3 regions of the Pseudomonas sp. OIL-1 genome follow, and region 3 is predicted to be linked to each of the others. Evidence: predicted binding sites of a transcription regulator. Region 3 holds the regulator's gene; each other region holds the start of a gene.
The links. Region 3 encodes sigma-54, which starts transcription at its own class of promoters, with help from an activator protein. Its sites were predicted from a motif close to ANTGGCATNNANNTTGCTNT; they were not measured.

Region 1: the regulator sigma-54 is predicted to act here: its motif matches at 2,464-2,483, upstream of flgB (flagellar basal body rod protein FlgB).
Region 2: the regulator sigma-54 is predicted to act here: its motif matches at 5,468-5,487, upstream of glnA (glutamate--ammonia ligase).

Annotation. Positions count from the first base shown of each region.
Region 1 covers NZ_CP048629.1:2,458,043-2,467,909, reverse strand. Annotated here, with positions in the region: gene G3M63_RS11530 (flagellar hook protein FlgE) at 1-773, opposite strand, end outside; gene flgD (flagellar hook assembly protein FlgD) at 806-1,492, opposite strand; gene flgC (flagellar basal body rod protein FlgC) at 1,506-1,946, opposite strand; gene flgB (flagellar basal body rod protein FlgB) at 1,949-2,353, opposite strand; gene G3M63_RS11510 (protein-glutamate O-methyltransferase CheR) at 2,714-3,541, opposite strand; gene G3M63_RS11505 (chemotaxis protein CheV) at 3,575-4,513, opposite strand; gene flgA (flagellar basal body P-ring formation chaperone FlgA) at 4,636-5,346, shown strand; gene flgM (flagellar biosynthesis anti-sigma factor FlgM) at 5,489-5,809, shown strand; gene G3M63_RS11490 (flagella synthesis protein FlgN) at 5,834-6,292, shown strand; gene G3M63_RS11485 (flagellar brake protein) at 6,409-7,155, shown strand; gene G3M63_RS11480 (MFS transporter) at 7,462-8,781, opposite strand; gene pcaD (3-oxoadipate enol-lactonase) at 9,175-9,867, opposite strand, start outside.
Region 2 covers NZ_CP048629.1:1,246,265-1,256,131, forward strand. Annotated here, with positions in the region: gene trmL (tRNA (uridine(34)/cytosine(34)/5-carboxymethylaminomethyluridine(34)-2'-O)-methyltransferase TrmL) at 1-189, opposite strand, end outside; gene ntrC (nitrogen regulation protein NR(I)) at 385-1,815, opposite strand; gene glnL (nitrogen regulation protein NR(II)) at 1,812-2,891, opposite strand; gene G3M63_RS05785 (DUF4124 domain-containing protein) at 3,189-3,830, opposite strand; gene glnA (glutamate--ammonia ligase) at 3,974-5,377, opposite strand; gene thiI (tRNA uracil 4-sulfurtransferase ThiI) at 5,953-7,410, shown strand; gene typA (translational GTPase TypA) at 7,552-9,363, shown strand.
Region 3 covers NZ_CP048629.1:1,727,081-1,736,947, reverse strand. Annotated here, with positions in the region: gene mlaE (lipid asymmetry maintenance ABC transporter permease subunit MlaE) at 1-354, opposite strand, end outside; gene G3M63_RS08170 (ATP-binding cassette domain-containing protein) at 351-1,166, opposite strand; gene G3M63_RS08165 (KpsF/GutQ family sugar-phosphate isomerase) at 1,419-2,390, shown strand; gene G3M63_RS08160 (HAD family hydrolase) at 2,387-2,923, shown strand; gene lptC (LPS export ABC transporter periplasmic protein LptC) at 2,920-3,501, shown strand; gene lptA (lipopolysaccharide transport periplasmic protein LptA) at 3,488-4,027, shown strand; gene lptB (LPS export ABC transporter ATP-binding protein) at 4,020-4,745, shown strand; gene G3M63_RS08140 (RNA polymerase factor sigma-54) at 4,838-6,340, shown strand; gene hpf (ribosome hibernation-promoting factor, HPF/YfiA family) at 6,417-6,725, shown strand; gene ptsN (PTS IIA-like nitrogen regulatory protein PtsN) at 6,747-7,205, shown strand; gene rapZ (RNase adapter RapZ) at 7,212-8,066, shown strand; gene G3M63_RS08120 (HPr family phosphocarrier protein) at 8,068-8,340, shown strand; gene pmbA (metalloprotease PmbA) at 8,353-9,711, opposite strand; gene yjgA (ribosome biogenesis factor YjgA) at 9,814-9,867, shown strand, end outside.

The DNA of each region.
Region 1 (9,867 bases), 730 kb from region 3:
GCGGCAACTCTAGCTGCCGAACGTTCGTCTGGAGTTCTATCATCAACCACCTGCTTCAATTCTGTTGCGACAGCCCCGCTCCTGGCGTCGATTTTAGCCTGCTCGATGTCACCGCCATCTGCGTCAGGATTGTCCAGTTTATAAGCGTCCTCATCGAAATTGTCATATACCGTGTTGCCTACCTCTTCAGCCGCAGTTATTTCTTCTTCTGTTGGCTCCAACAACCGCGTAATTTCGTCCTCTAAAGCTTGGGTCCAGATAGCTGGGCTTACGGAAGTAGAGTTCAGGTTGAGTGTCGATTCGACGACGGTAGTTGCGTTAGGCTCTGCTGCGCGGGTGCTTATCTGAAGATCCACCGGAACCCCATCCTGAATTTTTCCCGAGACCTCATTCACGCCATAACCCTGCAACCGTTCGCCAAAGTTATTGACGATATTCCCGGAAGCGTCAGTCCCGAAATAACCCGCCCGGGTATAGCTCAGCGCACCGTTGTTGCTGGTGACAAAGAAACCATTACCGTTGATCGCCAGGTCCAGGCTGTTCTCGGTGAAGTTGACCGCGCCCTGGTTGAACAGCTGCGCAACGTCGCCTGTGACGACGCCGCTACCGACTGCGTTACTGCCCGAGCCAAGCACGGACGCTGCATACACATCAGCGAATTCGGCGCGTGAACCCTTGAAGCCGACCGTACCTGCGTTGGCGATGTTGTTACCGGTGATATTCAGTTCAGATGCCGCCGCCCGGATACCACTCAAACCTGTGTTGAAAGACATGCTGTACTCCTTGTCCCGTGTTCGGACGACGTTTATTTGCTGATAGTCAGTACTTCAGAAAGGCCGATACTGCCGAGGCCGGCAAGGTTCAGAACCATTTCCCCGCCCTGCCCCATGCCAAGCGACACGCTGTCGACATTGGCCGGCAACAGCGTGGCGAGCTGTTTGTTCTCACCATTGATCGAGGCCTGCGCTTCAAACTTGTATTTGCCGGCCGGCAAGGTTTCGCCGCTGCCGTTCTTGCCATCCCACTTGAAATCCAGCATGCCGGCTTCCTTCGCGCCCATGTTCACGGTCGACACAAGGCTGCCCTTTTCGTCATAGACGTTGACCGAGACGTTGTCGCTGCGCTGGGTCAGCGCCAGCTGGCCCTCGATACCTTCCTGCGTATCGACCATGGCATTCATGGTCGGCACGATGACGCTGCGCCCGACCAGCGATGAAGCCTGCAAGGCTTGGGAGGACTGATAACCGCTGAGCAATGAATCCATGCTGGTGTTCATGTTTTCAATGCCTTCGACGGTACTGAACTGCGCCAGCTGCGCAATGAATTCGCCGTTGTCCTGGGGCGACAGCGGATCCTGGTTGTTCATCTGGGCGACCAGCAGGTTCATGAACTCGTTCTTGCCGAGCTCGTCGCCCTTGGCGAAACGCGACTGGTCGACCTTGTACTGATCCAGCAGGCTATCGCCAACGGCGAGATTGTTACTGACGCTCATAGAGTGAAACTCCTTACTGGCCCAGCGTCAGCACGCGCTGCAGCATGGTCTTGGCGGTATTCATGATTTCGACGTTGGTCTGGTAGGAGCGGGAGGCGGACATCATGTTCGCCATTTCCTCGACGACGTTTACGTTGGGATAGAACACATAGCCCTGTTCATCAGCCATCGGATGGTCAGGTTGATAGCGTGGCTGCAGCTCGGCATCGGATTCGACGACGCCACGCACTTCCACCCCGCTTCCCGCTTCGTGCTCGGGGGTAAACAGCGAGCCTCCGCCATTCTGCTGCTGACTGAATACCGTGGCGAATACCGGATTGCGCGCACGGTAGGTTTCGTCGACGCTGCTGGAAACCGTTTCGGCGTTGGCGATATTGCTGGCGACAGTATTGAGCCGCAGTGACTGGGCACTCATGCCGGAACCGGCAATATTGAAGACCTGGCTAAGGGACATGATCAATCTCCGCGCAGGGCTGTCATCAACCCTTTGAATTTGCTGTTGAGGAAGGTGAAGCTGGCCTGGAACTCGATAGCATTCTCGGCGTACTTGGCCTGCTCGACCTGGGTGTCGACCGTGTTGCCATCAATGGATGGCTGCGCCGCGGTGCGGTAACGCAGTCCTGCCGCCTGATCGATAAAGCCGTCCACTGCCATATGCTGGGAATGGGTCTGGCTCGCCTGAAAAGGTTTGCCTGCTCCGGTTTTCTCAGCCTCGAGAACGGCCGCAAAATCCAGATCCCGCGCCTGGTAACCGGGGGTATCGGCATTGGCAATGTTATTGGCAAGCACGGCGGCGCGATCAGCCCTGAAAGCCAGCGCCTTTTCGTGCAATCCAAGTGCTCGGTCGAAACTCAAGCTCATCCCAGCCTCCTCACTCTTTTTTCCGAACTCTTTACTTCTGAGCTCTTTATTTCTGAGCTCTTTATTTCTGAAGCCGGCAAATTGCCGCCGTTTTCGTAGTTGAGAGTGACGAAGCAAATCGCATGCCATAAGTGCAATGCATTAACTTTCAAAGAGATAGGGAACTGGAAGGCAGGAGGCGGCAACGGTTTACCGGCGCCACCACAAGCCAGGCGGCAAGTTTCTGCGCCAGTTAACCAGGCACAACTTTGCTCGATGGACTGACGCCGCGAACCAGAGTTGGCTTGAAACACTGCCGGCTGGGACAGCAGAAGACGCACACAAGAACCAAGCGCGACGCTGCCAACGCCGCGATATCTGTTACCTGGTCTTGTACACGATCCCGGGATTGCACTGCACCATCTGGTACAGCTCGGGCAGGCCGTTCAACGCTTCGGAGGCTCCCAGCATCAGATAGCCGCCGGGCTTCAGGGTGGCGTGGATGCGCCTGAGGATGTCTTTTTTGCGCTCGGCAGAAAAGTAGATGAGTACGTTCCGGCAAAACACAATGTCGAACTTACCCAGGGCCGCATAGCTTTCGAGAAGATTGAGCGCGCGAAACTCGACGCGGCTGCGGATGGGAGCCTTGACCCTCCACCTGCCCGGCAAGGGATTGTCGAAATACCGAACCAATCGATCCTGGGCCAGCCCTCTGCCAATTGACAGACTGTCATACTCGGCGCTTTTGGCTGCCGTCAAAATTCCGCCGGACAGATCAGTCGCAACGATGTTCGCACCTGAGCGCAGCTGGCCCGGATTGCTGCGTTCGAACTCGTCAATCGCCATGCTTAGCGAATAAGGCTCCTGCCCTGAAGAACAGGCAGCTGACCAGATACGCAAGCGCTGACCGGGATTGGACTTGATGAACTCAGGTATCAAACGATTCTTCAGCACTTCGAACGGATAGCTATCACGAAACCACAGGGTTTCGTTGGTCGTCATCGCATCGATGACCGATTCTTTCAAACCCCCGCGGGGCTGGCTCTGAATACGCTGAACCAGCTCCCCCAGATGCTTTATGCCTTGCTGCTCCATCAACCGATTGAGCCGGCTGGCCACCAGGTATTGTTTATTGTCACCCAGAACGATGCCACAGGACTTCTCGAGCAAATCACGAAACTGATGGAAATACTGCTGTTCAGACGTCAAACGATCCGCCCCATCCAGTAATAAGGCGCCCTGTCAGCCAGGTCCGCCGCGCGGCGCGTGCAGCCTGTCGATAACCCGACGGGCAAGCTCGTCCGGTTTGAATTTCGCGAGAAAGTCATCCGCTCCTACCTTTTTTACCATTGCCTGGTTGAATACGCCGGACAAGGATGTGTGCAAAATTATGTGCAAACGTTTGAGACGTGGGTCGTTCCGCACTTCAGCGGTGAGGGTATACCCGTCCATCTCCGGCATTTCAATATCCGATATCATCATCAGCAAGCTCTGCGATACGTCTTCGCCGGAATCAGCTAACGCTTTCAACCAATCCAGCGCCTGACGCCCGTCATTCAGAGCAACGATCTCCACACCTACTTCTTGCAGACAACGGGACACCTGCTTTCGTGCCACTGAGGAGTCATCAACAATCAACACCCTGCGTGAAACTGCGGCAGCCTGAGCCTGCTCATCAATAACGCCAGCGCTGACATTCTCCTGCAAAGGCACCACTTCGGCCAGGATCCGCTCTACATCAATTATCTCGACCAGGCGATCCTCGACCCTGGTTACTGCGGTCAGATAATGGTCACGGCCACTGCCCCGGGGCGGTGGATGGATCTCTGACCAGTTCAGATTGACGATGCGTTCGACGCCGCTGACCAGAAAGCCCTGCACGCGGTAATTGTATTCGGTGATGATGACGAAGGTATTCGCCAGATCAGCCAGACCCGGTCCGCCGATCGCCTTGCGCAGATCAATGATCGGCAAGGTTCCGCCGCGAATATGTGCAACGCCGCGCACCACCGGGTTCAGCCGTGGCAAGACGGTCAGCTTCGGGCACTGCAGTATTTCTTTGACCTTGAAAACGTTGATGCCGTAAAGCTGGTTGCCGGCCAGACGAAACAGCAGCAATTCAAGGCGATTCTCGCCAACCAGCTGGGTACGCTGGTTGACCGAGTCCATTACGCCAGCCATCGGTGACTCCTCACTTTATAGGGTACGGCTTGTCAGGTGCAGCTTTTGGAGCGCGGCACATTTCTTGCTGCAGGGGTGCAAAGCGACATAAACCCGGCGCCATCTCTTCTAAGGTTTCCTGTATGCGTTTCAGTACACACTGCGCCGCGCTGACCATGCTGTTCTCCGCGAGCCTGTCTGCCAGCCCGCTCATAGATCAGCTTATCGGCGCGACCACGGCTTTTCTTGAGCGCGAAATTCAAACGCAGCTGCAGCAGAGCACCCGCCAGGCTCGCTACAGTATTGAGGTCAACCGTCTGGATCCGCGCCTGCGTCTGGCGGTCTGCCCTGACGATGCATTGAAAGCCAGCCTGGAAAGCCCGGCTGTACCGGTGGGACGCGTCACTGTGCGCCTTTCCTGCGAGAGCGATGTACGCTGGCGATTGTTCGTTCCTGCGCAGGTCAGCCTGTTTGAGGATGTTCTGGTCGCGGTGCGTCCGTTAGGCCGCCAGGATGTTATCAGCGCGAGTGATGTCGCCCTGATGGAACGCGACACCGGACTGCTCAACGGCGCTTATCTGACCGACCCACAACAAGCCGTGGGGATGCGTCTGCGCAGGCCGATCGCCGCCGATACCGTTGTCAGCCCAGCGCAACTGGAGCAGGATGAAATTGTTAAACGTGGCGACAAGGTCGTGATCAGCGCCGCCAATACGCAGATATCGGTAAAAATGCCCGGAGAAGCGCTGGAGGGCGGAACGGTAGGCTCGCAGATTCGCGTCAGGAATACGCGCTCCGGCCGCACGGTCAGCGCGAGAGTGGTCGCCCCCGGCCAGGTGTCGGTGGCAATGTGATACCTCTGGCGAACTTGGCTATACTGCGCATTCGGAATGCTAAATGCGAACCAGTCCACATAGTTTTCGCACAATTCACTAAAGGTTTAGCTGCCTCGGCCGTTACAGCTATTAGCGAAGCATTCAGTCTGAGGATAAAGCGATGGTTATCAACTTCAACACTGCCAACGGAGCCAACAGTGCCGGGCGCACAGCCCAGGCCGACGCGGCTGCAGGCAAACGCGACGTGGCTGTGGAAAACAACGCAGCTGACAAGCCGGGCGTGGATAAATCCGCCTCGGGTGAGTCGTCAGTCAAGCTGAGCGATCAGGCCCAGCAAATGAAATCGATCGAAGCACGGCTAAAGGATTTGCCGGAAGTGGACAGCGAACGGGTAGCGCAGCTCAAGCAAGCGATAGCGGACGGCAGTTACAAGCCGGACAGCGGCCGCATTGCCGATAAATTGTTGGGACTCGAAGACTGACGCTTCGGGTCGGTGGAGACGTAGATGACGCTCAAGCAGCTATTTGATCAGGCCGTCAGTGACTGCGAACAGTTCGTCGAACTGCTCGACAGAGAACAGCAGGCGCTGATACAGAACGACATGGTTACGCTTGAGTCGCTGCTCACCAGCAAGGCTCCTCTGGTGTCTGCGCTGAACAGCCATGACCAGCAGATCAACGATCAGGCGCGTCAGCTGGGCAAAATACCCGAGCAAACCATGGAAGCTTTTCTGGAGCCGCTTGGTCAGATGGAGTTGATCGAAAGCTACCAGTCGCTCAGACAGCACCTGACCCGTTGCCGCGATGCCAATCTGCGCAACGCGCGGCTGGTACGCCACAGCCAGCATGCCAACAGCCATCTGCTTGATCTGTTGCGCAACCAGGGCGAATCAAGCCAGGCTGTTTACGACCGCCAGGGCCTCGCTACGCGCAGCCATTCGCAGCGGCCAATAATCAAGGCTTAGGGTCCCGCCACGGCGAGACCAGGTTAGCCAGCAACAAGGCGCATAAGGAGTGGGTAGCCCATAGCCAGCATGCTATACAATGCTTCCCTTGCCATGCCTATTGTCGAGATTCTCCAGTGTCCAGCTTATTAGTGCCAGAAACCGGCCCGCAGCCACCCAGGGAAGTCCGCTCGCCCGTCGAGATCAATGCACTGCTGAAGACTTTGCTGCAATCGCGCGATCAGCTGATCGTCAGCTTTCCCGAACGTAGCCAGAAATTCCAGAGTTTCATCGTTGCAGTCGACCCGGCAAACCATCAACTCTGGATAGATGAACTGGTCCCGAAGGAAGGCGATCGGTACATCACAGAAGGTGAGTCATTTCGGATTGATGCCTGGCATGAAGGCGTTCACCTGCGCTGGCATTGCTCCGCAGCGCAGCGAGTTATTCTGGAAGGGGCACCCGCTTACTGCGCCGCCCTCCCTGGACAGCTTATCTATCACCAGAAGCGTGGCGCATTCCGAGCCATGGTCCAACGGACATTGGAAACAGGTGTGACGCTGGAAAGCGATAAAATTCAACTGAGCGGCCACCTGTTCGATATCTCAGCTACCGGGTGCAAGGCGCTCCTTGCTTCAGACCAGACTCGGACGCTACACCCGGGCGCCGTCATCGAGGCCTGCCAGCTCTATCTGCCTGAGACCGGAACACTGGATATTGCGGTCGAAGTCCGCCACGTGTCGTATGACGAAAACCGGGATGAATCCTATGTCGGTCTCAGATTTCGACAGCCCGGCCCTCAGGCTCAGCGGCAGGTGGACCGCTTCGTCAACTACCTGCAGCGTGAAGCACGCCGCCTGGAAAAGCGCGACGACCTGTTCTGATGTAGCCGAAGGCATCCCACCTCGAGGGTGTGGCGCGCTTGTGCTATGGCACGATTTGCAGGGCCCCTGACCCTGTCGGCGAGCAGGCGCTCACCAACCCCAGGAGTGCGCCTGCGCTACAGTTGATATTTGCAGCGGCATCAGAACCCGTGAACACGCCCGAACGTGCCCGAAGCGCGTGCCAGTTCGGCGCCCCTTGGGGGTGTAGCGCGCCGGCGCTACGCCGATGTCTACGACAGTATCAAACCTCTTCGACACGCCCGAAAAGCATGCCCACCGCAGGACCAGCAGTGCGCCCGGATCAGATCACCCCGGTCGATGGTCTTCCTGGTCGGCATCAAGGTCCGCTGTGCTTGGATAGCTATCAGTCTCGTCCCGCATATGATCCTCGACAAACTGCTCATCAACACGCGGATCAAGCGCTGCGGAAAGTGGCGAGCTCGCCAGGTTACCCGCCGCAGGCATGTAATGACTCGGCTCGGCCTGCAGGTGCTCTCCCGTGACACGGCTCGGGCGTACGTTGATAACGAGAAACATGCTGGATATCGCCATGAACACATAGAGCATTCCCGGGCCGCCGACTTTCATCAGCGCCGAACTGAGCAAGGGGCCGGCGCTGGCGCCGAGCCCGAAGGTGATTAACAGCATCGCCGACAGCAACACCCGTTCTTCCGGCCCGACGTGGTCGTTGGCCAGCGCCACCGCAAGCGGGTACAGGGTGAACGCCAGCATGCCGAACAACCCCGTCAGTATCAGCAATGCATAGCCTGGGACCACTGCCAGCCCCATCACCAGGGTGACGCCAGTAAGGATAATGGCGTTGAGCTGAATCATCTGGCTGCGATCAAGGCGGTCAGACATCCAGCCAACCGGCCACTGCGCCAATAGCCCCGCGCCAATCGCCACAGCCATGAACACACCGACCTGAGACGTCTCCAGCCCAACGCCTGAGGCGTATACCGGCGCCATCCCGTAGAACGAGCCCAGTAACAAACCCGATACGGCAACAGTTGCCAGTGCCAACGGGATGCGACGTAAAAAGAAACCGATGCGCAACGGTGCGGGGTGCAGGGGGGCCGGGTGCAAGCTCTTGGTTACCGCGACTGGCACCAGGCATAGAGAGAAACACATGGCGACGAACAGGATATGGCGAATGTTCAGCTCCGGCATCAGGGTGAACACAAACTGACCGAGCATCAAACCCAGGAAGGTTACCACCATATAACCGGCGAACACCGTTCCGCGCTGGTGGGATTCAGCCTGCTCGTTGAGCCAGCTTTCCAGAACCATGTACTGACACATCATCGCCATGCCGACCAGGACCCGCAGGAACAACCACAACTGAACGCTTTCCGACAGCGCATGCCCCAGCACCGAGGCGGTCACTACGCCAGCGCTGGCCACGAACGCACGTATATGCCCTACCCTCGCAATCAAACGATGGCCCACCGAGGCGCCACCAACCAGGCCCACGTAGTAACAGGTCATCAACGCACCAATCCATATCTCGCTCACTCCGCGCGCAGACAGACTCAAGCCGATATACGTACTCAGCAGGCCGCTGCCCAGGAGCATCAACAAGGTAGCGAAATACAGGGAGGAGAAGGCAGTAAGGGCTTTGGGCATTAATACTCCAGGTACAATCTGATTAACAGGCAGGTGATTCAATTGCTATTGAGGATAGCCTCAATCGCCCGGGAGTTCCCGGACGCATGAGCTATGCCCAATAGCTTTAACAGGTTTGGTTGACGCTGAGGTTGCAGATGCCGAATCTGACGAGTCGCATTCGGGAGCTGACAGGTCGGAAAAACCGCGCAGCTTACTGACAGTACCGCAGTGAAGATAGTCCCCTTTGAGCCTGGGGTACAATTTTCTGACGAAGCCGGTGGCGCCCTGTCCGCCAGCAACCGAAGCCTGGCTGCGCGCATGCCATTTCAGCGGATAGCAATGCGATGAAGGTAGCAGCGACCGGTGCCCTGCCGGCCGCTAACTCTGCGCACAGAGTAATGAATAAGTCGCTTATTTCTTCAGGAACGCCAACACCCTGCGGGTGAACTCATCGCCCATCTGAACATTGGACAAATGCGCCGCGTTGAACTCAACCAGCTCGGCACCTTCGATCGAAGCCTGCATATAGCGTGCGTGCTCTGGGGTGGTGACCTCATCGCCCGTACCGGCAACAATCAGGGTAGGCACCTTGATTGATTCCAGCTGGCCGCGGAAATCGGCGTCCCTGACTGCCGCACAGTTGCCTGCGTAGCCTTCGGGCGACGTCGCAGCCAGCATCTGGGTAATACGCTCAACGGTCTGCGGATTGGACTCAACGTAATTGGGAGTGAACCACCGCGCAACAGAACCATCACGCAGCTCACGCATGGCCTGTTCCCTGCCCTTGAGCACCGTATCGATACGCCCGTTCCATAAGTCGTCATTGGCGATCTTGGCGGCGGTATTGCACAGGATCAGCTTGTCGAGGCGCTGACCGGCGTTGATGCCAAGCCATTGGCCGATCAGGCCGCCCATCGAGAGACCGCAGAACGAGGCGCGCTCGATTTCCAGTGTATCCAGCAGCGCCAGCACGTCCTGTCCAAGCTGCTCGATATTGTAAAAGCCTTCACTGACCACAGACTTGCCGTGGCCGCGGGTGTCGTAGCGCAGCACCTGCAGGTCCTTGGCGAAGGCGGGCATTTGCGTATCCCACATACCCAGGTC
Region 2 (9,867 bases), 480 kb from region 3:
GAGGTCCGGGTAGGTTTTCAGCTCGGCAAACTCGTGATAATCCAGTCCCGCGCGGCGTAGCCGCTTGTCGTCCAGCTCAAAGCCCAGCGGTTCAATGAGATGCAAGGTGCAGCCTGTATTAGCGCACAGGCGGATGATGTTGCCGGTATTGGGCGGGATTTCCGGTTCAAGCAAGGCGATATGAAACATGCTGGCGTATCGAGTCAGGGGAGTGGACGGCAGTGTATGCGGCCCAAGTCACCAGCAGCAAGCCGCCACATATCAAAAATTATTCATATCGCAGGCTTGTGCAACCCAGCAGCATTCCCAAGCTCATAGCTTCCAGCTTCCAGCTTCCAGCTTCCAGCTTCCAGCTTCCAGCTTCCAGCTTCCAGCTTCCTATGTCTATTCCATCTCCTCCTCTTCCGCGCCTTCGCTGTTCATGCCCAGCTCCTTGATCTTGCGGGTCAGGGTATTGCGCCCCCAGCCGAGCAATTGCGCGGCGTCCCGACGTCGGCCAGCGGTATGTTTCAGCGCGGTTTCGATCATGATTTTTTCAAATGCCGGCACTGCAGCATCCAGTAGATTGGTCACGCCACGGGCCAGCTCCTGATCGGCCCAGTTGCGCAGGCTGAGCTCCCAGTGGTCGTCCCCGACCGTTTCCTGGTGCTGAGTGAGCATCTCGGGCGGCAGGTCTTCAATCAGGACTTCACGGCTTGAAGCCATAACCGTGATCCAGCGGCAGGTATTTTCCAGCTGCCTGACGTTGCCTGGCCAGGGTAGGGTGCTCAAATATTCCTGGGTCTGTGCCGTGAGAACCTTGGGTTCAACTGACAATTCCTGCGCGGCGCGGGCCAGAAAATGCTGTGCCAGGGTGGGTATGTCCTGGCTGCGTTCGGCGAGCTTCGGAATATGAATGCGAATAACGTTCAGGCGGTGGAACAGGTCTTCGCGGAATTTTCCTGCCTGGACCAGACCTTCCAGGTTCTGGTGTGTGGCGGCAATGATGCGAACGTCGACCTTGATCGGGGTGTGACCACCGACCCGGTAGAACTCACCATCTGCCAGTACGCGCAACAGCCGCGTCTGGGTTTCCGCTGGCATATCGCCGATTTCATCAAGAAACAGTGTGCCGCCGTCGGCCTGCTCGAAGCGCCCGCGACGTTGTACAGCGGCGCCGGTAAAAGCGCCTTTTTCGTGACCGAAGAGCTCCGACTCCATCAGATCCTTGGGAATTGCGGCCATATTCAGCGCGATGAACGGGTTGCGCGCGCGCGGGCTGTGCCGGTGCAGGGCATGGGCAACCAACTCCTTGCCGGTCCCGGATTCGCCATTGATCAACACGGTGATATTGGAATGGGACAAGCGTCCTATGGCCCGAAATACCTCTTGCATCGCTGGCGCTTCGCCAATGATCTCCGGGGTACGCATCTGCGTCGTGTCCTGCGCGGCACTCTGCTGTTCGCGGCTGTGCGCGAGGGCGCGTCGAACCAGGGCTACCGCTTCGTCGACATCGAAGGGCTTGGGTAGATATTCGAATGCGCCGCCCTGGTAGGAGGCCACGGCGCTATCCAGATCGGAATGCGCCGTCATGATGATGACTGGAACATTGGGGTGCTGATCGCGAATCTGCGCCAGCAGATCCAGACCACTGGTGCCGGGCATACGGATATCGCTGATCAATACGTCCGGGTGCTGGCGCGACAGCCTGGCCAGCGCACTGTCGGCGCTGTCAAAACAGACCGGCTCCATTCCTTCCTGCTGCAGTGCCTTATCCAGAACCCAGCGTATTGAGCGGTCATCATCAACAATCCAGACGTTTTCGGCTCGGCTCATGCATTAGTCTCCGGGTGTTGTTCCAGCGGAAGGAACAGGTTGAATTGAGTATGGCCGGGTGAGCTCTCGCACTCGATCAGTCCCTGATGCTGGCTGATGATATTTTGCGTGATGGAGAGGCCCAATCCCGTGCCATCGGCACGGCCGCTGACCATGGGATAGAAAATACTATCGAGCAGTGCAGGCGGAATGCCCGGCCCGTTATCGATTACGCGCAGGTGGCAGACTAGCCGGTGGCGCTTGTGGCCGATGGTGAACTGTCGCAGTGCCCGGGTCTGCAGGATGATGCGGCCCTGCTCAACCTGGCCATTTTCGGTGATCGCCTGCATGGCATTGCGCACGATATTCAACACTGCCTGGATAAGCTGTTCGCGGTCACCCATGAGTTCGGGAATGCTCGGATCGTAGTCACGCTGCAGATCGATCTGCCCATGGGTTTCGGCCTGTATCAGATGAGCAACCCGCTCGGTGATCTCGTGGATGTTCAGGGGTTGCAGGCTCGGCGGGCGGTAGGGGCCAAGCATACGGTCGACCAGGTTACGCAGACGGTCAGCTTCTTCAATGATGACGTCGGTATAGTCGCGCAGTGATTGGCTGGGCAGCTCACGGGCAAGCAGCTGCGCTGCGCCACGAATGCCGCCCAGCGGGTTCTTGATCTCGTGGGCGAGGCCGCGCACCAGTACCTTGGTGACTTCCTGCTTGGCCAGTTGGGCTTCTTCCTTGGTGATGCGCAGCAAGCGGTCCCGGGGGTGCACTTCCATCAGGATCCAGTTATACCCGGCCGCGGCAAGCGGAGTCACCGTATAGTCCACCACCAGGCTGTTGCCGTTGTTCAGGCTGAGCTGGGCTTCGCGTTTGGTGAAAGCGTGCATGTTGTCCAGCGCATCATGCAGGGAAGCCAGCGCTGAGGCACGGTCATGAAAGAAATCCCCGACGGGCTGCTGCTGAAGCCGCTGACCGCTTACCTCCAGCAGCATCTCCGCAGCCGGGTTCAGATAACCGAGGCACAGCTGGTCGTCCAACAAAACGACTGCAGTGGTGAGGTTTTCGAGAATCTGAATTCGGTCTGGCAGCATAGTGGTCCCCATTGTTTGATCAGATAAATGCAAAAAGCGAACCACCCTGGAGCACTGCTCACAAATGAGGGCGGATAAACAGTGGGAAGGCTACATTTCAGACCATACCCTCAAAAAAGGCCCGTTTATGGAGCCGTCGATCAATCCACTGTTCGCCTGAATGGATGGCAACGCACCAGAACCCTGCACCCCATGTGGCCGGGTTGGTCCAGGCGAGTCGATGATGCTGTTGAGATGGGCATTGAAATGACAAGTGTGCACCAAACAGGTGCGCACCTGTAGGGTGGGTGTTCTGTTTCAGTTACCCGATCGGCTGGGGGCGGGGACGTTAGGTGCGCGTGGCGCGGCGGGAGCACGCGGCGCCTGATTGGCGTTGGCGCGGCCAGGCTGGTTGAGCGAGGTGCGTTGGATGTGAATCCGCAGCGGGTCGCTGCGCTGGATGATTTCGCCTCGAGCGTTAACGACGACAGCGGTGACCGTGTGGCTGCCCCGATCCAGCTCGTTGATCTGCAGCTGATGGGCTGCATTGCCGTTTCCGGGTACCGCCTCTTCGGCAAGTTTGCCATCCACTTCTGCACGTAGCAGGTGGTTGCTGCTCAGCGGTGGGTTGGTCTCCACGGTAAGACTTAACGTACCGTCGTTGGCGCGAACGGCCTGATCATGTGTGGGTGAGGTAATCGCCAGGCGCTGGTAAACCGTCTGGGATTGCTGTCCGGACGTCTGCGAACGGTCCCGGTCGTTTTGCCATTCCATCGCTGAGGGTGATGGTGGCTCGATGGTATTCACCGGCCCCAGATCAATGCTGTCTGCCTTCGGGTGAGGCTGATCGGAGAAAACACGGTTGCCGTTTTCGTCGGTCCACGAATAGACCTGGGCTGAAAGGCTGCCAGCGTATAGCGCCAGCAAGATCATGCTGGCCAGAATCGATATGCGAAACATGCTGCTTCACTCCTGTGGATTACCCTTGGGCAGACCCTAGAGTTGCACTCCGCGGGGTGGCTGGCAAGTTGCTATGTCACAGTTGCTGACAGACGAAAAAAAAGGGCGTCCAAACGGACGCCCTCCTGCATGTCTGCAATCGATCAGACGCTGTAGTACAGGTCGTATTCGAGCGGATGAACGAAAGTGCGCACTTTCAGCTCTTCTGCCGCTTTCAGTTCGATGAACGCATCGATCAGTTCATCGGTGAATACGCCGCCCTTGGTCAGATACTCGCGGTCGCCGCTAAGCGCCTCGAGTGCCTCCTTCAGGCTGCCACAGACCTGCGGAATCTGCTGCGCTTCTTCCGGCGGCAGGTCATACAGGTTCTTGTCTGCAGCGTCGCCAGGGTGAATCTTGTTCTGGATGCCATCCAGGCCAGCCATCAACAGTGCAGCAAAGGCCAGGTAGGGGTTGGCAGCCGGATCAGGGAAGCGTGCTTCGATACGACGCGCTTTCGGGCTGGAGACATAGGGAATGCGGATCGACGCGGAACGGTTGCGAGCCGAGTAGGCCAGCATGACCGGTGCTTCGAAGCCCGGAACCAGACGCTTATAGGAGTTGGTCGACGGGTTGGTGAACGCGTTCAATGACTTGCCATGCTTGATGATACCGCCGATGAAGAACAGCGCAGTATCGGACAGACCGGAATAGCCCTCACCTGCGAAGGTGTTCTTGCCATCCTTGGAGATCGACATGTGCACGTGCATGCCGGATCCGTTATCGCCATACAGCGGCTTGGGCATGAAGGTAGCAGTCTTGCCGAAGGCATCCGCCACGTTATGCACGCAGTATTTCAGAGTCTGTACTTCGTCAGCCTTGTGCACCAGCGTGTTGAACTGCACACCGATCTCGTTCTGGCCAGCGGTGGCTACTTCGTGGTGGTGTACTTCGATGACCAGGCCCATTTCTTCCATGGCGTTACACATGGCGGTACGGATTTCGTGGTCGTGATCAACCGGCGGCACCGGGAAGTAGCCGCCCTTGGTAGCGGGACGGTGACCCTTGTTACCGGTTTCGTAGTCGGCGTCAGTGTTCCAGCCCGCCTGCTCGGAGAAGATCTTGAACATGGAGCCTGACATGTCGGACTTGAACTTCACTTCGTCAAACACGAAGAACTCGGGCTCCGGGCCGACAAAAACGGTATCGCCGATGCCGGTGGACTTCAGATACTCCTCGGCACGCCGGGCGATGCTGCGCGGATCGCGCTCATAACCCTGCATGGTGGACGGCTCGATGATGTCGCAGACGATGATCAGGGTCGGCTCTTCGGTAAAAGGGTCGAGGACCGAGGTTTCGTCATCAGGCATCAGAATCATGTCGGAAGCTTCGATTCCCTTCCAGCCAGCGATGGAGGAGCCGTCGAACATCTTGCCTTCTTCAAAGAAGTCATCCTTTACATCGCGGGCCGGCATGGTTACGTGGTGTTGCTTGCCCTTTGTATCCGTGAAGCGTAGATCGACCCACTTCACGTCAAATTCCTGGATCAGTTGCATCGCTTTCGACATGGTTTCCTCCAAAGAAACATTTGCCCGGGCGTCTCGCCCGGATCTTCAAATTCGAGCGGAATTCAGTTCCCGCATCCGCTGAGCTACAAGGTAGCAAAAGCTGTGCCATTTCTAAGTGCACGCTGAAATGAGCATGATAGAGCAGTAGCGCGGCTTTTGGTGCAAAAAGGTGCCGTTGCGCTGCGCAATAAGAGTGCAGTAAAGCACGTTAGTGATCAAAAATGGTGCAGATTGTCGCGCGGCTGGAGGCGGAAGCTGGAAGCGTAGGCTTCAGGCTGGAAGGTCGAACCTTGCGTTGGCAGGTGAGGTCCGGCCATCAGCCGGGTGAGTCGAAAGACCTGTCCACACTTCGCAGCTGTCGTGCTGTTTGCGCCAACGGTCGCTTCATAAATTGACCATCGCTGGCGGAGCAAGCGCAACAATCAACCAACAACTCCGACCTAACCCTTCCAGCTTCCAGCTTCCAGCTTCCAGCTTCCAGCTTCCAGCTTCCAGCCCCGCCGTTCGACGCTCAACGCCCCATCAACCCCCGGTAAGCGCGTATAATGCTGCGCTTTGCCTGGTTGTAGCTGCCCATGAAACTGATTATCAAGTTCTTTCCCGAAATCACCATCAAGACGCGCCAGGTGCGCAAGCGATTCGTGCACCAGCTCAAGACTAACGTCCGGGTGCTGCTCGCGGCGATCGATCCTGCTGCGCGGGTGGCTGGTTCCTGGGACAGTCTTGAAGTGATTCTCGGTGATGATCCGGCCCTGCAGCAGCAATGTATCGAGCGCCTGTGTAATACGCCGGGTATCGCCCATCTGCTTGAGGTGCGTGATTACCCGCTGGGCACACTTGAGGAGCTGGCGGAGCTGTGTATCGCCTGCTTTGGAGAGCAGGTTCGTGGACGCACTTTTGCAGTGCGCTGCAAGCGTGTGGGACGGCATTCATTCAGCTCCCAGGACGCAGCGCGGCTGGTTGGCGAGCAGCTGATGTTGCGTTGCGGTGCGGCGGGCGTATCGCTCAAGGCACCCGAGATCGCAGTAAAAATGGAGATTCGGGACAACCGGGTGTGGCTAATCCAGGCGCGCCATGAAGGGATGGGCGGGTTTCCACTGGGGACGCTGGAGCCGGTGCTCAGCCTGCTTTCCGGTGGCTTCGATTCCACTGTCGCCAGTTATCAGATGCTGCAGCGCGGGCTTCTGCCACATTTCGTCTTCTTCAATCTCGGTGGCCGCGCCCACGAGCTGGGCGTACGGCAGGTAGCGCATTATTTGTGGGAACGCTACGCCGCCAGCCATCGCCTGCGGTTTATCAGCGTTCCGTTCGAGGGTGTGGTGGCGGAGCTGTTGCAAAACGTGGAGAACAGCCAGATGGGTGTTGTGCTCAAGCGCATGATGCTGCGAGCGTCCAACCGCATCGCCTGGCGACTGGATTTGAACGCCCTTGTCACTGGCGAGGCCATTTCGCAGGTGGCCAGCCAGACCCTGCCGAATCTGGCGGTGATCGATCAGGTCAGCGATCTGCTGGTGCTGCGTCCGCTGATTACCAGCAGCAAGATGGACATTATCGATACGGCGCGGCGCATCGGTACCGAAGCCTTTTCCAGCAGCATGCCGGAGTATTGCGGGGTGATCTCGGTCAATCCGGCGATCCGCACGACGCCGGCGAAGGTGGCCGAGGCTGAAGCCGGGTTCGATTTCGCGATTCTCGACGAGGCGGTAAAGAATGCTCGCTATACCGATTGCAGCGAGCTTGAACTGGACCTCGAGGGAGCCGACGCCGTGGAGCTGGTAAGCCAGGCGCTGCCCGGTCAGGTAGTGCTGGATATCCGTGCGCCGGACGAGCAGGAGCTCAATCCGCTACAACTGTCGGGCGTTGAGGTCATGCACGTTCCGTTCTATACGTTGAACAGCCGCTTCTCCGAACTGGACGCTTCGCGCGCTTATCTCCTGTACTGCGACAAGGGCGTAATGAGCCAGCTGCACGCTCAGTATCTGCTCGATGCGGGGCATGGCAACATCCGTGTGCTACGATTGCCCAAGGTCTGAGCGAGAGCTGCAGACGGTTCGAAAAATAGCGCGTGGCGGTGTTTCGTACAAAAAACATACACTGTCACGGCTGTCTCTGTATAATGCCCCCCTCATTTTTATAAGCCGGCGAACTGCCGCGCATTTCCCAGGACGTCCATAGTGATCGAGAATCTCCGTAACATAGCCATCATTGCCCACGTCGACCACGGCAAGACCACATTGGTCGATAAGCTGCTGCGTCTGTCCGGCACCCTGGACCGTAAGGAGCTCGAGAACGAGCGCGTGATGGACAGCAATGACCAGGAAAAAGAGCGCGGTATCACCATTCTGGCGAAGAACACCGCTCTGAAATGGAATGGCTACGACATCAATATCGTCGACACCCCCGGCCACGCCGATTTCGGTGGCGAAGTAGAACGCGTAATGAGCATGGTCGACTCCGTGCTGCTGGTGGTTGACGCGCAGGATGGTCCCATGCCGCAGACGCGTTTCGTTACCCAGAAAGCATTCAAGGCGGGTCTGCGCCCGATTGTGGTCATCAACAAGATTGACCGTCCCGGCGCGCGTGCCGACTGGGTCGTCGACCAGATCTTCGATCTGTTTGATAACCTCGGCGCTACCGATGAGCAGTTGGACTTCCCTATCGTGTACGCCAGCGCCCTGAACGGGATCGCCGGTCTGGACCACGAGAATATGGACGACGACATGGATGCGCTGTTCCAGGCAATCGTCGACCACGTTCCGGCGCCTGATGTTGACGTTAACGGCCCGTTCCAGATGCAGATCTCCCAGCTGGACTACAACAGCTTCCTGGGTGTAATCGGTATCGGTCGTATCGCCCGCGGCACCGTCAAGACCAACACGCCGGTTATCGCCATTGGTGCCGATGGCAAGAAGCGCCAGGGCCGGATCCTGAAGATCATGGGTCACTCGGGTCTGCAGCGCGTTGAAGTCGATCAGGCTCAGGCTGGCGATATCGTCTGCGTCAGTGGTATGGACGAGCTGTATATTTCCGACACGCTGTGCGACATGAACAATGTCGAAGCGCTGCCACCGTTGTCAGTCGACGAGCCGACCGTCTCGATGACGTTCCAGGTCAACGATTCACCCTTCTGCGGTAAGGAAGGCAAGTTCGTTACCAGCCGCAACATCAAGGAGCGTCTGGAAAAGGAACTGCTGCACAACGTTGCGCTGCGTGTTGAGCAGGGCGATGACGCTGACAAGTTCAAGGTTTCCGGTCGTGGCGAACTGCACCTGTCGGTACTGATTGAAACCATGCGTCGTGAAGGCTTCGAGCTGGCCGTAGGCCGTCCGGAAGTGGTTATCAAGGAAATCGACGGCGAGAAGCAGGAGCCGTACGAAAACGTCACCATCGATATCGAAGAAATTCACCAGGGTCCGGTGATGGAGCAGATGGGTCTGCGTAAAGGCGACCTGAGCAACATGGTTCCGGATGGCAAGGGCCGTATCCGTCTCGAGTACACCGTACCGGCACGCGGGCTGATCGGTTTCCGTAACTCCTTCCTGACCATGACCTCGGGCAGCGGTATTCTGACCTCTACCTTCAGTCATTACGGTCCGATCAAGAGTGGTGAAGTCGGCCAGCGTCAGAGCGGTGTGCTGGTCTCCATGGCTTCGGGCAAGGCGCTGACCTATTCGCTGGAAACCCTGCAGAGCCGCGGCAAGCTGTTTCTTGCACCGGGTGATGAGATCTATGAAGGTCAGCTGGCCGGCATCCATAGCCGTGACAACGATCTGGTGATCAACCCCACCAAGGGCAAGAAGCTCGACAACATGCGCGCTTCCGGCAAGGACGAGACCATTGCACTGGTTCCGCCGATCCGCTTCACCCTCGAACAGGCGCTGGAGTTCATTGATGATGACGAGCTGGTCGAGGTCACGCCGAAGTCGATTCGCCTGCGCAAGAAGATTCTCGACGAGAACCTGCGCAAGCGCGCCAGCAAGGGCTAAGGCTTTACGCTGATCAAAGAACCCGCCACTCCGGCGGGTTTTTTGTGTCTGCTCGTCCGCTTTTGCGCGGAGATGAATACCACATCATGCTTCTCGGGTAGTGGTCAATTCACATATAGATCAACGACTTAACCCATTTGTGTGAAAGGGCTGGCCTGCGGCGGCTGCCCACCCGATTGGGTTTGCGAACTGCCCCGCTTTTTCAGGTTTTGGCGTTATGCCTTTCTGAGCGCGCCGACTAGGGTTACTGCACCCTGGCCGGGACACAATCAGGAAGCCAACAATGCCACCATGCTCAGCCCTCCGTTTGCTCGCGGCCCTCGTCGCACCCACCTTTATTTTAGCCGCCCCGGAGCCAGTGACTGCCGGGTCCGGTCTCCCTGTTTTGCCCGGGACCATGATGCTTTCGGCCAATCCGGTGCCGACACCGGAGCCGGGAGCAGAGATAACCGCCAGCACGCGCGTAGCGGCAACCGGTTGACCGGGCAGTAGCGCACCCAACTC
Region 3 (9,867 bases):
GGCCGAACCGGCGCGACCCGCAAACAGCAGCGCGGTGACCACCGGCCCCAGCTCACGCAGCAGGGTCAGCGCGACCATCTGGCCGACCGCTTGTTCCGAGCCGTAGCCGGACAGAATGTTATAGCCCTGCAGCGCCAGCACCATGCCGATGAACAGCCCGGACACCACGATGATGACCATCGACAGTACGCCGACCGAATACAACTGGCGCACCAGCAGACCGAACGCGTTACCAAACCGTGACCTACCCGCCAGCGCCTGAAACAAGAAAATCCCGGAGCGTCCCAGCGCGGCGACAATATCCAGGCCAGACCGTCCCAATAGCGCAACCCGGTCAGTCATCGAAGCTTTCATCGGCTCTCCCTGCCCAATAGATCATCGACGTAGCCATTCGCCGGATAATGGAAGGGGACCGGACCGTCCGGCTCGCCCTGCATGAACTGGCGGATACGTGGATTATCCGAGTTCATCAGATCCTCGGGCTTGCCGTGCCCAAGCACCTGACCATCGCCCACCACATATAAATAGTCGGCGATGCCGGCGGTCTCGGCCAGATCATGCGAAACGACAATGCTCGAGAGCCCCAACGCATCATTCAACAGCCTGATCAGACGGACCAATACGCCCATCGAAATCGGGTCCTGCCCTACGAATGGCTCGTCGTACATCATCAACTGAGGGTCCAGCGCGATAGCCCGAGCCAATGCGACGCGGCGCTGCATGCCGCCGGACAACTCGTCAGGCATCAGCTGATAAGCGCCACGCAGCCCTACCGCCTGAAGCTTGAGCAAGACGATATCGCGCACCATTTCTTCCGGCAGATCGGTATGAACGCGCAGCGGGAAGGCGACATTCTCGAATACGCTGAGATCGGTAAACAGCGCGCCACTCTGAAACAACATGCCCATCTGCTGGCGCGCCTCGAACAGCTCGCTGCGGCCCAACCTGGGGATATCCTGATCATTGACCATGATGGAACCACTGTCCGGACGTAGCTGGGCACCGATCAGGCGCAACAGCGTGGTCTTGCCGCAACCGGATGGCCCCATAATCCCGGTGACTTTGCCCCGGGGAATACGAATGTCGACGTTATCAAAGATCAGGCGTTCTCCTCGCGAGAAGGAAACCTTTTGCATATCAACGATGTAGTCCGGCGATACGGCCATATGAACAAACCTGATCCTTGGGTGCCGCGAAGCTGCGGCAAAAATGAACGCGCTAATATACCAGTTCAACCGGCTCGCCCCAAGCTGCGCGAAATCAGAGCCGATTGACGTTTGATTTCCGGCGATAGCGGCGTAGTTGTTCGTTGCGCGCCGGATAATGCAGCGCTACCCGAAAACCGGCTTCGACCCGGGGTGAGTTGGGCGAAACAAGACGTTATACTCGCGGCCTGACCACACCAAGACGCATATCCCATGTCCGAATTCGATTTCATCGCCTCAGCACAGCGCACCATCAGCATGGAGCGCGACGCCGTTGACAGCCTGCTGGCCAGACTGGACCAGCACTTTAGCCGCGCCTGTCAGACCCTGTTGGACTGCAAGGCGCGCATAGTCGTCACAGGTATGGGCAAATCCGGCCACATCGGGCGCAAGATGGCCGCGACCCTTGCCAGTACCGGCTCGCCGGCTTTCTTCGTGCATCCCGGCGAAGCCAGCCATGGCGATATGGGCATGATCACCCGCGAGGATGTAGTCATCGCCCTGTCGAATTCAGGCAACACCGCCGAACTGGTCACCCTGTTGCCACTGATCAAGCGCCTTGGCGTGCCGATGATCAGCATTACCGGAAATCCGGATTCCACGCTGGCACGGGCCGCCGTGGCCAACCTGCACACCGGTGTGGAGATGGAGGCCTGCCCGCTGAATCTGGCTCCCACCTCAAGCACCACCACTGCGCTGGTAATGGGCGATGCCCTGGCTATTGCCATGCTGGAGGCCCGCGGCTTCAGTGCAGAGGATTTCGCTTTTTCACATCCCGGCGGCGCACTCGGGCGACGCCTGTTGCTCCTGGTCGATGACATCATGCACGCTGGCGAGCGTATGCCGATGGTCACGCCCGAGACACGCCTGCGCGATGCGCTCCTGGAAATGACCCGCAAAGGGCTCGGCCTGACCGGCGTTGCAGACGAAAGTGGTTCGCTGATTGGCATATTCACCGACGGCGATCTGCGTCGCACACTCGATCACAGCGTCGACATCCATAGCGCCAGCATCGCCAGCGTCATGACCCCACGGGCCAAAACCGTGACGCAGGGTGCGCTGGCTGCCGAGGCGTTGAAGGTAATGGAGGACGCCAAGATAAACGGCCTGTTCGTGGTCGACGACGCCGGCAAACCGGTTGGCGCCCTGAACATGCATGACTTGTTACGCGCAGGAGTAGTATGAACCAGTCCAATGAAATGCACCTGTTTGAACGGGCCCAGGCCATACGCCTGGCGATCTTTGATGTCGACGGCGTACTGACTGACGGACGGCTCTATTTCATGCCGGACGGCACCGAGTTCAAGTCCTTCAACACGCTGGACGGTCACGGCATCAAGATGCTCATCGCTTCGGGTGTCGAGACCGCAATCATCAGCGGACGCAACTCTCCCCTGGTCGAAAAGCGCGCCGCCAACCTGGGCATCCAACACCTGATTCAGGGCCGCGAAGACAAACTCAACGCGCTGGAGGAGCTTCGCCAGCGGGTCAATTTCAAGGATCAACAGATCGCGTTCCTTGGGGACGACCTCCCGGATCTGCCGGTCATGCGTCAGGTCGGGCTGGGTATGGCCGTTGCCAGCGCTGACCCCTTTGTGCGCGAGCATGCCCACGGCGTAACGCACAATGCTGGCGGGATGGGCGCTGCACGCGAATTCTGCGAACTGATCATGCGCGCCCAGGGCACGCTTGACGCCGCGCAGGCTGCTTACCTGTGAGTTTCAATCCGCCTCGCTACCTGGTAGTGGGTGCCATCGTCGGCCTGGCGCTGGCGATCGCATTGGCGATGGGCTACTGGAACATCCGACCCGGCAGCTTCACTGAAACGGTGCTGGTGGATGATCCGACGCAGCCTGATTTCTTCATGGAAAACAGCCAGATCACTATGCTCAATCCCGATGGCACAGTGCGCTATGAGCTGACCAGCCGGCGCGCTACGCACCTTGCCACCGAGGACAGCACCCGACTGGAAGCGCCGAATCTGCTGTATTTCCGTGCAGACGAACAACAGCCCTGGTTAGTGACATCGCAAACCGGGTGGATCACCGAAGGCGGTGACCGGGTGCAGCTGAACGATGATGTCTTGCTCAAGCAGGAAATACCCGATGAGCCGGTATCGCAAATGACCACGTCGGCGCTGACGGTATTTCCCGCGAGGGATTACGCCGAGACCGATCAGGACGTTAGAATCGAAGCAGCCAGCGGCGTCACTACCGCCACTGGCATGCATGTCTATTTCCAAGACGGCCGCATGCAGCTGCTGTCCAACGTACGAGGCCTACATGAGGTGCGTTAAATCCCTGGCGCTTGTTGCCCTGTTGCTCGGCCCCTGTTTTCAGGCAATCGCCCTTCCTGAAGACAGCAGCCAGCCCATCCGCATTCAAGCCAATACGGCCAACCTCGATGACCGGCGAAACATCGCTGTGTATACCGGTGACGTCATCGTGACCCAGGGCAGCATGCGCCTGACGGGTAACGAAGTGACGCTGACCACTGACGCCGAGGGCGAAGTCCGCAAGATCGTCAGCGTGGGCAACCCCGCGACATTCAGGCAGACGCCAAACCCGGGCAAGGGCCCGGTCAATGCACGCGGGCGGACCATTGAATACTATGCGGCCGAGGAACGGGTGGTCCTGATCACCAATGCCCACCTGGACCAGGACGGCAACACATTTGAAGGCGAGTACGTCACCTATAACGTTGCGGAGGAAGTCGTTGATGCCGGGCGCCCCGGCGAAAACGCCGAACAGCCCGGCCGCATCGAGATGGTGATCCAGCCGCGCAATCGTACGCCCGAGCCGGAGCCGGCCAGCAATGATTAAGCTACAGGCGCACCATCTGGCCAAAGCCTACAAATCGCGCAAAGTGGTGCGGGATGTCTCCCTGTCGATTACCAGCGGCGAAGTCGTGGGTCTGCTGGGGCCTAACGGCGCAGGCAAAACGACCTGTTTCTACATGATCGTGGGGCTGGTCAAAGCCGATGAGGGCAAGATCCAGATCAACGGCGTGGATGTGACCGGTCTGCCCATGCATGGCCGCGCCCGTCAGGGCATTGGTTATCTGCCGCAGGAAGCGTCAATCTTCCGCAAGCTGACTGTTGGCGAGAACATCATGGCAATTCTCGAGACCCGCAAGGACCTTAATCGCAAGGGCCGCGAGGGCAAACTCGAATCCCTGCTGCGCGAATTCCATATCCATCACCTGAAAGACAGCAAGGGCATGAGCCTGTCCGGCGGTGAGCGCAGACGAGCAGAAATCGCCCGCGCGTTGGCCACTGAGCCCCGCTTCATCTTGCTCGACGAGCCTTTTGCCGGCGTGGACCCCATATCGGTCAATGACATCAAGCAGATTATCCAGCATCTCAAGGACAAGGACATCGGCGTACTCATTACCGATCACAACGTGCGCGAAACCCTGGATATTTGCGACAAGGCTTACATTGTAAATGACGGACACATCATTGCCGAAGGAGACGCGGAAACCGTGTTATCCAATCAATTGGTGAGGGACGTCTACCTCGGTCACGCCTTCCGTCTATAAAAGCCGCTTGGCTTCAGGCATGATCTTAAAGGCAAAGCGCCACGCGGCGCTCCCACGGTTCTGATTCAGCGCACAAGGTAGTTCAACGGAAAATGAAACCAACGCTCGTCCTCAAGATGGGGCAGCAGCTGACCATGACGCCCCAGCTGCAGCAGGCCATCCGTTTGCTTCAACTTTCCAGCCTGGATCTACAACAGGAGGTTCAGGAGGCGCTCGAAGCCAATCCGTTGCTTGAAATGGCGGATGATGGCGATGACGATTTTTCTGGCGATGCCGGCAACAACGCATCCGATAACGATGACGCCCCGGCGGTCACCATGCCCGAACCCGTCGCCCTTGATGCCATCGAACAACACGGCCAGGCGCAGGAAGAAGGCAGCTGGAATGAGCAGATACCCAACGAACTGCCGGTCGACACTCAGTGGGAAGACGTCTACCAGACCTCGGCTAGCTCGTTGCCCAGCAACGATGACGAAGACTGGGACTTCACATCGCGCACCGGCACCGGCGAAACCCTGCAGAGCCATCTTGAATGGCAGCTGAACCTGGTTCCGATGTCCGAAACGGATTACCAGATCGCCGTAGCGCTGATCGATGGGATCAACGCCGACGGCTATCTGCAGGAGTCACTGGAAGACATTCTCTCCTCCCTTGACCCGGAGCTGGAAGCGGATCTCGACGAAGTCGAAATGGTTCTGCACAGGCTCCAGCAGTTCGAGCCGGTGGGCGTGGCCGCCCGGGATCTGCGTGAATGCCTGCTGCTGCAACTACGCCAGCTACCAGCGGATACACCGATGCTCGAGCAGGCCCGACGGGTAGTCGACAACCATCTGGAGCTGCTCGGAAACCGCGACTTCTCCCAGCTGATGCGGCGTTCCAAGCTCAAGGAAGACCAGCTGCGCGATGCCATTGCCCTGATCCAGACGCTGAACCCCAGGCCCGGCTCGGAGATTGCCTCCGGCGATGCCGAATACGTGATTCCGGATGTGATTGTCCGCCGTGACAGCAATCGCTGGGTGGTCGAGCTGAACCAGGAATCGGTACCCAAGGTGCGGGTCAACAATACCTACGCCTCCATGGTACGCCGCGCCGATACCAGCAACGACAATACCTACCTGCGCAATCATCTGCAGGAAGCGCGCTGGTTCATCAAGAGCCTACAGAGCCGCAACGAGACGCTGATGAAAGTCGCTACGCAAATTGTCGAGCACCAGCGCGGTTTTCTCGAGCACGGCGAAGAGGCGATGAAGCCACTCGTGTTGCATGATATTGCCGAAGCAGTCGGCATGCATGAATCGACCATTTCCCGCGTCACCACACAGAAATTCATGCACACCCCGCGCGGAATCTTCGAACTCAAGTACTTTTTCTCGAGCCACGTAAGCACCAGTGAGGGCGGTGAATTCTCCTCAACCGCCATCCGCGCCTTGATCAGAAAACTGGTTGCGGCTGAAAACCCGAAGAAACCATTGAGCGACAGCAAGATCGCTGGTTTACTGGAGGAACAGGGCATTCACGTAGCCCGCCGAACTATTGCCAAGTATCGGGAATCACTCAACATCGCTCCATCGAGCGAACGCAAGCGACTGGTTTGACAGTACAAGGAATCAAGGTGGCACCACCGGGTGATCGGGTTCACCCAGTAACATAAAGCCAATCAGGAGAAGCCGTATGCAACTCAATATCAGCGGTCACCAACTCGAGCTCACTGACGGATTGCGTGATTACGTCACTGAAAAAATGGCACGCATCGAGCGGCATTTCGACAAGATCACCAACGTCCAGGTCATCCTTGAAGTTGAAAAGCTGCGTCAGAAAGCCGAAGCCATTCTCCATGTCTCCGGGGGGGAAGTCGTCGCAAACGCAGAACACACTGATATGTATGCGGCAATTGACATGCTGATCGACAAGCTTGATCGCCAGCTGATCAAATACAAGGAAAAGAACCTCAACCGCCTACAGGGCGCCAACGACCGCTAAGGCCATCAACGCCGCGTGACCATGCAAATAGACCATATCCTGACCCCCGAGCGCACCTTTGCAGGTGTGCAGGGGGCATCCAAGAAACGTGTGCTGGAGCTGATCGGCAAATTGATCTCTCAGCACACCAACCTGGATCCCGACGCGATTTTCGAAAGCCTGGTTGCCCGGGAGAAACTCGGCTCGACCGGATTCGGACATGGCATTGCCATCCCTCATTGCCGCATGCCTGGGTGTACCCAGGCGATAGGCTCACTTTTACAGCTCGACAGCAAGATTGATTTCGACGCCCTGGATGGCGAACCGGTAGATCTCATCTTTGTGCTGCTGGTGCCTCAGGAAGCGACCGAAGAACATCTGCAGATACTCAAAATGCTTGCTGAAAAGCTCGACCAGCAAGCGCTGCGAGAAGCCCTGCGACAATCACCTGATGCCCAGACACTCTATGAAGTGATGATCGGCACCGACGAAGGGAGTTAAAGATCCATGCGCCTGGTTGTGGTCAGTGGCCGATCCGGCTCCGGCAAAAGTACCGCACTGCATCTGTTGGAAGACAACGGTTTCTACTGCATCGACAACCTGCCCGCCGGGCTGCTACCCGAGCTGGCCAGACAGGCCAACGACACCGACCAACACCTGCCGAAGGTAGCGATCAGTATTGATGCGCGTAACCTGGCGAGTGACCTCGAGCGCTTCCCCGAACTGCTGCAACGAGTCCGCGATACCGGAATTCGCTGTGACGTGCTGTTTCTCGCGGCTACGGACGAAGTGCTTATCAAGCGCTTCTCGGAAACGCGCCGCAAGCACCCGCTGACGGATGAAAGCAAATCGCTGGGTGAAGCCATTGCGGCAGAACTGCGCTTGCTCGAACCAATCATTGATCTGGCCAATCTCAAGATCGACACCAGCCATCTGACTCTGTACCAACTGCGTGATCTGCTGAAACAGCGTTTACTCAGCAGCGAGGGCAACGCCCCCTCCGTGCTGATCCAATCGTTCGGATTCAAACGTGGCGTACCGGTCGATGCCGACCTGGTGTTCGATGTGCGCTGCCTGCCCAATCCTTACTGGAAAGCGGAGCTACGCCCGTTTTGCGGCAAGGACAAGGAAATTTGTGATTACCTGGAAGGGGAACCGGACGTTCAGGAGATGTATCAGGATATCTACAATTTTCTGGCAAAGTGGCTGCCCCGCTACGCTGCCGGCGAACGCAGCTATATGAGCGTCGGCATTGGCTGTACAGGCGGGCATCACCGCTCAGTCTATATTGCCGAGCGCCTGGTACGGGAGCTGAGCGCGCATACCCCCAACCTGCAGATACGACACCGTGACTTGCCCTGACATGCCAAAAGCCAATCTCGAGATCATCAACAAGTTAGGCCTCCACGCACGGGCCGCAGCCAAATTCGTCGGGATAGCGAACCGTTTTGATTGCGATGTCCGCATCGGTTGCAGCGAGGATCAGATGGTCAATGGCAAAAGCATCATGCAGGTCATGATGCTGGCGGCGAGCAAGGGAACCGAGATCTGCATCGCCTGCGAAGGCGAGCAGGCTGACCAGGCCATGCAAGAGCTGACGGCACTGGTCAACAACTACTTTGAAGAAGGCGAGTAGTGGCCGTCGCGCTTATTCCCCGCCCACTGTCATGCCGTCGACCAGCCAACTGCCGGTAAGGTAATTGCCCCGGCGCTCTTCGTCTGCACCCACGCAACGCAGCTGGCCGAACATATCGCGAAGATTGCCGGCGATAGTGACTTCCTTCACAGCGTAAGCGATCTCACCTTCTTCGACCCAGAACCCACCCGCACCACGGGAATAGTCCCCCGTCACGCCATTCACGCCCTGGCCCATCAGTTCGGTCACCAGCAAACCGGTGCCCATTTCCTTGAGCAAAGCATCCAGACCGCCCGGAATATTGCAGGACACGTGCAAATTGTTCACCCCGCCAGCGTTGGCGGTGCTCGGCAAGCCCAGCTTGCGCCCGGAATAGGTGCCCAGGATCCAGCTCTGCAGCACACCGCGCTCAATGAAGGATTTCTCCCGCGTCGCCAGGCCATCGCCGTCGAAAGCGGTGCTGCCCAGCGCCTGCTTCAGGTGCGGGCGTTCATCGATCGTGACCCAGTCAGGGAATACCGGCTGGCCTAACGCATCCAGCAGAAAAGTGGATTGACGATAAACCGCTCCGCCAGCAATCGCGCCAACGAGATGCCCGAGCAGCCCGGCGGCCTGATCCGCCGCAAACAGAACCGGCACCCTGGCAGTCTTGATGGAGCGCGCTCCCAATCTCGCCAGCGTCCGCTCGGCGGCCTTCTGGCCGAGTGCCTCGGCAGTTGGCAGACGCTCTGCAATACGGTCCACGCCATACCAGTAATCGCGCTGCATGCCCTGAGCGTCCGCTGCAATGGTCAAGGTCGCTACGCTGTGCCGCGTTCCAATCGAGCTGCCGATGAAACCATTGCTGTTGCCATAGACCCGGCAACCCTGGTGGCTGCTGACGTGCGAACCATCGCTGCTCAGCCGGCTGTCCAGTGCAAGCGCCGCAGCTTCGCTGTCCAGGGCCCGCTGGATGGCCGCTTCGGCGCCGAGCTCCCAGGGATGGTAGAGGTCCAGATCCGGCAAATTCCTGGCCATCAGTTCTGGGTCAGCAAGCCCTGCATAGGGATCTTCGGAGGCGTGACGGGCGATAACCAGCGCCGCTTCGATAGCCGAACGTATTGCATCGTCGGAGGTATCGGAGGTGCTGGCAGAACCCTTGCGCTGACCCGAATACAGCGTGATACCAAAGCCCTGGTCGCGATTGAATTCGACGTTCTCCACCTCACCCTGGCGTACGCCGACCGAGAGGCCGGTATTGTGGCTGACGACCACCTCGCAGGCTGAAGCGCCCTGACGTTTCGACTCGTCCAGAATGAAGGCCACGCGCTGCTCGAGAGCGGCTTGCAGGGCCTGCGGATCATCGTTCCGGGTAGGCAGGTTATCAGTCATAAGTTCTCCTTTGTGGTCGCCATTGTACTCCGGACAGCCGCAGTGTGAACGGGTATCATGGCGCATCGAACAGACCCGGCGAAAGGCCGTAATGGGATCACCATGACAGATTTTAACGACGAAGAGCAGAACGACGAAGACGAGGGCAAGAGTAAA